Regions from separate parts of the Peribacillus sp. NPDC096540 genome, predicted to be linked through region 1. Evidence: predicted binding sites of a transcription regulator. Region 1 holds the regulator's gene; the other holds the start of a gene.
What was found. The regulator LexA, encoded in region 1, represses DNA repair genes until DNA is damaged. The targets are predictions, from matches to a motif close to CGAACATATGTTCG.
Positions count from the first base shown of each region.

Region 2: ACQKMR_RS11175 (YolD-like family protein) is a predicted target of LexA. The motif match lies at 1,975-1,988, and genes of this name have one in related genera.

Region 1 is NZ_JBNNTG010000008.1:60,536-64,108, forward strand. Features, by position in the region: gene tkt (transketolase) at 1-33, opposite strand, end outside; gene ACQKMR_RS09825 (DUF896 domain-containing protein) at 268-501, opposite strand; gene ACQKMR_RS09830 (YneB family resolvase-like protein) at 566-1,222, opposite strand; gene yneA (cell division suppressor protein YneA) at 1,242-1,553, opposite strand; gene lexA (transcriptional repressor LexA) at 1,709-2,332, shown strand; gene ACQKMR_RS09845 (hypothetical protein) at 2,530-2,652, shown strand; gene ACQKMR_RS09850 (ATP-binding protein) at 2,974-3,573, opposite strand, start outside.
Region 2 is NZ_JBNNTG010000010.1:26,162-29,734, reverse strand. Features, by position in the region: gene ACQKMR_RS11185 (Ig-like domain-containing protein) at 1-672, opposite strand, end outside; gene ACQKMR_RS11180 (hypothetical protein) at 1,098-1,382, shown strand; gene ACQKMR_RS11175 (YolD-like family protein) at 1,595-1,939, opposite strand; gene ACQKMR_RS11170 (YjcQ family protein) at 2,040-2,324, opposite strand; gene ACQKMR_RS11165 (hypothetical protein) at 3,063-3,254, opposite strand; gene ACQKMR_RS11160 (DUF3189 family protein) at 3,559-3,573, opposite strand, start outside.

The DNA of each region.
Region 1 (3,573 bases):
ATTGATAGAAAGTGCATCTAATTTATCTAACATATTGTAAAACATCCCTTCCTGTAATGTACCTCTTTATATTATAGTGACCTGCTTAATATCACAACTAAAATCACTAAAACCTTCCCTAATATTTCAATTTTCTAGTAACTAGAGAAGTCCCATATTTAGGTTAAGCTAAAAAGGAGAATACATACATAAATGCATTCTCCTTTTAATTCTTAAGACCAGAAAGAAGGGCAGCCGATTAAAAGTTCCATCAGATAGCCCCATTCATTAATGTAAGTTTCTTTTTTCCTTAATATTTTTTATCTTTTGAGGCGTGACGTCATTACCTTCCGGATCAATAACTTTCACATGTTCTAGCGTATTGGACATAGACTGTCTGAATGTTTCCAAGTACTCACTTCTCAATTGGGTTTGCTCTTTAGCCTCAACTTCTGTTAAGCCTTCTGCCTTAGCCTTTTTAGAAAGTTCATTAATACGGGCTAGTTTTTCTTTTGATAGCATAATTTCGCTCCTTCTAATGTACGGATATTGTCATGGTATTAAAAAAGAAGAGAAATTACAAGTTCTATGATTGACTTTCAGGTGTATTCTGTTGATATTCTAGAAAGCGCCTGTGAACTGTAGCTTTAGATACATTATAACCAAAACCCCTTAACGTGGCTGCGATTTCTGCAAACGTCAATCCATTTATCCGAAGTTTAACAATTTCTTCAATAGGTATCTCCTTACGGTCTCTTCCAGTAGCATTCCTTTGATTTTGAAGGTTTTTTTGGGGGCGGTATCCCTTTTCCACTGCTCGTAACATCCCGCGTTTAATTTTTAAATTATGTAGTTTCCTTTGATATTCTTCCACAATTCCGACTATTTGGATAACCATGGCATCTGAATCCGATAGCTCCAGTTCCCCGTCATGGGAAAGTGTATAGATTTTAACGCCTTCTTTAAGAACGACATGAAACAAAGCAATTTTTGCATTTCCTCTTCCTAGTCTCGTTTCGTCTTGAATTAATAGAACTTCAGCCTCTTGAGTTTTAAATAGATCAAGCATATCAAAAATACCGTCACGGTTTAATTCGTAACCGCTTGCTTGCTCTTTTATAATAGAGACTACTTCCATATCCATTTTCTCTGCCAATTTGACTAATTCATCTTCCTGCCTTGCTAACGATGTTTCCTGCGACTCTTTTTCCGTACTTACTCTACAATAGATTACTGCTTTCATAATACCCTACCTTTACTACTTACTGCTGACTGGCCAAATTCTGAACAAGTTTCTCACTTTTAACCGGAATGACAATGACTTGGCCAGGTTTAATTGAATCTGCCCTGACTTCGTTGTGCTCTTCTATCCAACCAATGAATTCTTTTTTTGTCAAATCAGCTTCTTCATATTTTTCGGCAATCTCCCATAAGGTATCACCTTCATTTACTTCTATTGAAAGAAAATTATTATTTTGATTTTTGTCTAATGTGCAGGAGAATAAAATTGAAAAGATAAATACTGATCCCGCTAATAGAATCGTATAAATATAATTTTTGTACAACTTTTTCATAGATATCCCTCCAAGGCGAATGTTCGTTCGTATCTTATAACCAGATTATAGTACGAACGTTTGTTTCAGTCAACAACAAAATTCGAACTTATGTTTGTATAGAAATAGGGGCCATGCTATAATAAAGCAAAGAACTTTGGAGAAGAGGTGCACATATGACTAAACTATCAAAACGGCAGCAAGATATTCTTGATTTCATTAAAGAAGAGGTTCGCCAAAAAGGGTATCCACCTTCCGTAAGAGAGATTGGCGAAGCAGTGGGACTTGCATCAAGTTCAACGGTACATGGACATTTATCTCGTCTGGAAAGTAAAGGACTGATCAGACGTGATCCTACTAAGCCGAGGGCCATTGAAATCTTAAACATAGAGGAAGCCAGCACTATACCTAAGACTAATGTCGTTAACGTACCGTTGCTTGGAAAAGTAACCGCAGGCATGCCGATAACCGCCATTGAGAACATAGAAGAATACTTCCCGCTTCCCGAAAGTATGGTTCCGCATGATGATCATGTATTCATGCTCGAAATCATGGGAGAAAGTATGATTGAAGCAGGAATTCATGATGGAGATTATGTCATCGTGAAACAACAAAGCAGTGCCAATAATGGAGATATCGTAGTAGCCATGACTGAAGATGATGAAGCCACGGTAAAACGATTCTTTAAGGAACCGGATTACATACGGCTTCAGCCTGAAAATTCAAATATGGAACCAATTATTTTAAGAGATGTCACGATACTTGGAAAAGTAATAGGCTTGTATAGACAAATACACTAAAAGCGCTAACTGCGCTTTTTTTTGTTTGTCTAATTTATGTCCCATATTCCTTCAATATGCATATGGAAGACTATGTTTTCGTAAATTTTCATTTTTTAGTAGAAATCTTTTATAGGAGTATTTACCTTTTCTTTTTGACATATAATGGCACGAGAATTTTTGACCCTATCTAAAAGGAGATATGACGGTGAAAAAGGGTGGTTAAGGACACTATTGATCCTTTTGAAGGTGAACTAGCCGTTGTAAACGGGGAAACGGAAGACTCTCCAAGAAACTTACTTCCGAAACATGCTCAAATCGTAGACGTTTTGATTTTTTGAATGCAATAAATTTTTAAAAAAAATAGATGGTTTAATAGAAGCTTTGGGAAGATTTACATCCTATTAACAAAAGCCTATTGCGATTATCAAGAACTAGATCGTAAAAATTAAGGGCGAAACATATTAGTCAATATAATATGTTTCGCCCTTATACTTCTTGTTCAACAAATACGCCCTATATTTAAGAAACATGACTTACGTTATTAACAATATAGTATTACTGTTCAATGCCTATTTATTTAATTAGAAGATCGTTTAATTGTATGAAAACGAAGAAGATGCTTTTACTGCATTACTAAAATTGCACAAATATCTATATCCTTAGGTTTCAATTGTAAAATTAAATAAGGTTCCGGCCGAATTTGAATGTACAGTATATTTTATGTTGAGAACCTTAGCAAGGTCTTCGATTACTTTTAATCCGAGTCCCTTATGTTCTTCTCTACAATCAAAACCTTTTCCATTATCTCTTATAGAAATAACACCCTGATGAATGATGACCTCAAGTTTATCAGCGTTTGAATGTTTTAGCGTGTTTTGGAAGACGTTATCAAATAATCTTTGTAGCCATAGATCATGGCTCATCCATACTAAATCTTCATCTAAGGGACGAAAGGATAATTCAATATCATTAATACTATACAAGTAAGCCCACTTTCTCACCATTCCTTTTAACAAATTATTGATATTTACTTCACTTCTCATAATATAAGATGTATCTAATGAGTCGACAGATTCCATATGAACTTCATCTGTTAAATCAGCTATATATTGTATTTGTTGATATAGAGATTCTAGTGCAAGAGTTGGATGTTCACCTTCTAAATAGAATAACTGTAATCGAATGGCTGTTAATGGGGTATTAATATCATGCCTTAATTTATTCAAATATTCCCTTTGTAGACCCTCTTGTTGTTTCAT
Region 2 (3,573 bases), on a different contig from region 1:
ATTAACACTTGGCTTAGATGGTTTAACATTGTCTACAAATCCAGTTGAGATAGCATATAAATCCTCTTCTGTATTATTGTCAACGTAGTCGTTATCAGTGTCTATAACACCCACATAGTACGTTCCAGCTTTAGCTTGATACGCTTGTATTTCAACATTATCCTCATATTCACTACCTAAATATTCTAATTTGCTGTTAGTAACAAAATCTTTTTGCACGGCAGTAAATAGAAGATCAATGGAGTATGAGTTAGTTTCTCCTCCTACTAATAAAATTCCACTCTGAGGTACTTTCACTTTATAGAAATCAACATCGTACAACGGAAGTAGTTGACCGATTGTCGGCTTTTCATATGATGATATATTTGCTGAATTAAAGTCGTCATTATATTCACTTTCAATCAAGTAATCTTCATCAGAATTGCCACTACTCATCGTACCCATTTTATTGAAACTATTTACTGAGTATGATTGTGAACCTTTTAATGCTTGTTCAATTTGATTAAATGTTTTAGGATCAATGACACCTTTTTGGAGAGGTTTTTCTACTTGACTTTCTATAGCTTTCCTAGCTAACTCGTTCTCGTTTCCTTCAGCCTTAACAATACCCACGGACACTGTGGAAGCTAATAACCCTACAGCAACCAATGACAAAATACCTTTATTACGCACGTTTTCTCCCCCTGAATTCGTTATAATGAACCATTTACTATATTTATCCTAATACATATATACCTGAATTACCATAAGCAGTTTTCTATACAAATAGATTCTAGTATGATTATCAACTACTATTTGAGCAGCTGTTTAAATGGTGCTTTCCATTCTAAAGAACCTTTATATGATGAAACCTTCCCTTTGAATTTTACGTATTTGCCACCGTCCCTGACATCTGTGTAAACTTGAGGAAGTTGTTGAGTTTATTGAAACAAAAGAAGACCACCAATCCTATATGACTGGTGGTTTTTTTATAAATTCATTTTATTGTAAACAAAAAGCTCTGTTCTGAAATAATGCTGCTATTGTAATAAATAATTTCTCCTAAGTATCCTTTTAAGGTAAAATTAACCAATAAAATAAAAGGAGGTTCCTTCATTATGGGTGAATTATTATCCTTAGCATTAGATTTTTTATTCGTTGCATCAATGTCATTACATAATAGTACAAAACATACGGATAAACACATTGATATGTTAAAAGAATATGATTGGTTTACTAATTTGTATTACAACCCTAAATATACTAGGCTTTTTAATCATAACAAACAAATTCGTGGCTATATAGGACAACGCTTGCCAATTAATAGGACGATTAAGAAAAAGAAAGCAAGTGAAATACTTATTATAATGCTTGATAAACAAGTAAAAAAACAAATCGTGTGATTGTGTATTCATATCTCTTTTCTCACAACATTCCTTTATGACTTTGACTGTGTTCCTTAGCAATAATTCAAACGAACACAGCCAAGTAATATTAATGTATAGTCTTAGCGTTTTTCCTTTATTAGCTTTAAGTATATTCACATTAATTAACTTTTTATAGTAACAAGTAAGATTAAGAATATAGAAAAGTTGATATTTCCATTTAAATACCTTTACTCTTTAACCTCTACCTCTACAATATCTTCAAATTTTATTTTTATAATATATCCTTTTTCTTTCTCCAACTCTAAATGAATCAAATTAGTTATTGGGTCTAATCTATGTAATAATCCTGTATACTCCCAATCGAAGCCGTCTTCCCAAACAGTAAACTTTACTGGTGAACTAAACTCCATAGCATAGTGTATTTTGTTTTCAAACTCTTCTATTTGGTATTCATCTAATAGTGGTTTTACTTGCCGATAATAATCCTTATTTAAATCTTTTAGTAATTTAACGTGCTCAGGCAAAAACATAGCTGATTTCCATTTTATATTTCCGCGATCTTTAAGTGACATAGGAACAACTCCATTCATTCTATAATTTATATTATAGAACATTTGTTCTTATTTATGACAAAAAAAATGCATCCAATGATTGGATGCTTTAATGTTGTTATTAAATTTTTATCCAATCTCTCGCTCCCTTCAACCCCTTGTACGCTTTCATTAATAGGTAATTATCCTCTAAATAATTTTCTCCCTTTTTAATTATCATAGCGTTGGATATATCATAATTCCCTGTAAAATATACTTCAGCACCATCAATATACCCTCCCTCTTGTAGGAATCCAACAGCGTCTTTAAGGGCATTAGGCTCAATCCCTAAATCAACATGTTTAAAGGTGTTATTTCCATTGTCTAATTCCTTTAAAATAGCCAAACGTACTCTTTCTTTATTCACACTCACCACTCCTATTCTAATCATTTCAACTAAAGGATATAATCACCTCTAATTAATTCCTTACAGCACCAATTAAAGGTCACCCTTAACTATCAATGTTTTTACTTTTGCTTGTAAAAAATTATCAATGTTATCTGACTGGTTCATTTTAAATGGATATCATTCCTTGATACATTTTTCTGCTTTTTAATCCTTTGTCATAAAGCTTTTATACATCCCTTTATAATGTCTATGCAATAATGACCATTGTAACTCCCAAAAGTGGTGTCCATGCTTTGAATAGTTTGGCACCCTGTTGCCAAACTATATAAAGCTGATAATCCAAGTTGAACACTTTTTGTCTCTCCATTTCGAAATTAATAAGCCCGTCCTTTTGGACGACATAGGATTCGCCTCCTAGGGACTTTTATTTGGATCATGTAACTTGGCCGTTTCCTACTAAAATTTAATGTATTTTACTAGAAATAATATAAGTGTAGATTTTTTTCTATCATTAGGTCATTATCAATGACTGGAACTAATATATTTGAAAAGGTTCTTGTACTTCTTATTATTTTAAGACAGATAAAAAAATAAAATCTTACTGTGCAACTAAACCTGCTCTTCAATCCCTGTCAAATCCTCGTATACGCACACTAAACAACTTTATTTGCTTTCATTTTTAACCACTATTGTGTAAGCTTTTCTGTCAGTGCTTCTGTACATCGTTAGGCATAGTAACAGTCTACATGAAAACCTTTAGATTTCACCGTTTTCAAGCCTACTAAAATACTCAACTTTACTTATTAGCCCTTTTCCATTACAAGTAAGACAGTCAGTATATATATCATAGGCACCTGTTCCGTCACAGACATGACATTGAAAGTGAGTTTCGGGTATTTCTTTTTGTTTGATTGAAAAAAAATTTACAATAGTCTTTGAAAATTTCATCTCAATAAACTCCTTTTTCTCAATCATACAACTAAAAATCAGGAAATTAATTAGGATTCCAAAAGTTTACGAAATTCACGTATATTCATTACAAAATTTACATAGATTCCAAAAAACTTTTGATTTTTTAAATTCATAAGAGATAATTTACATCATAGTTTCTTTCAGATGTTAACAACAAAGAGCCAACATTAATGGTTGACTCAATGTATCATGCTTAACATTTTAGTTTATTTTAATGTAAAAACCGATTTTCTATGTGCTATGGATATCTCTTTCTAACCTAGATAAAACATTAACTATATTACTTATATTTTTC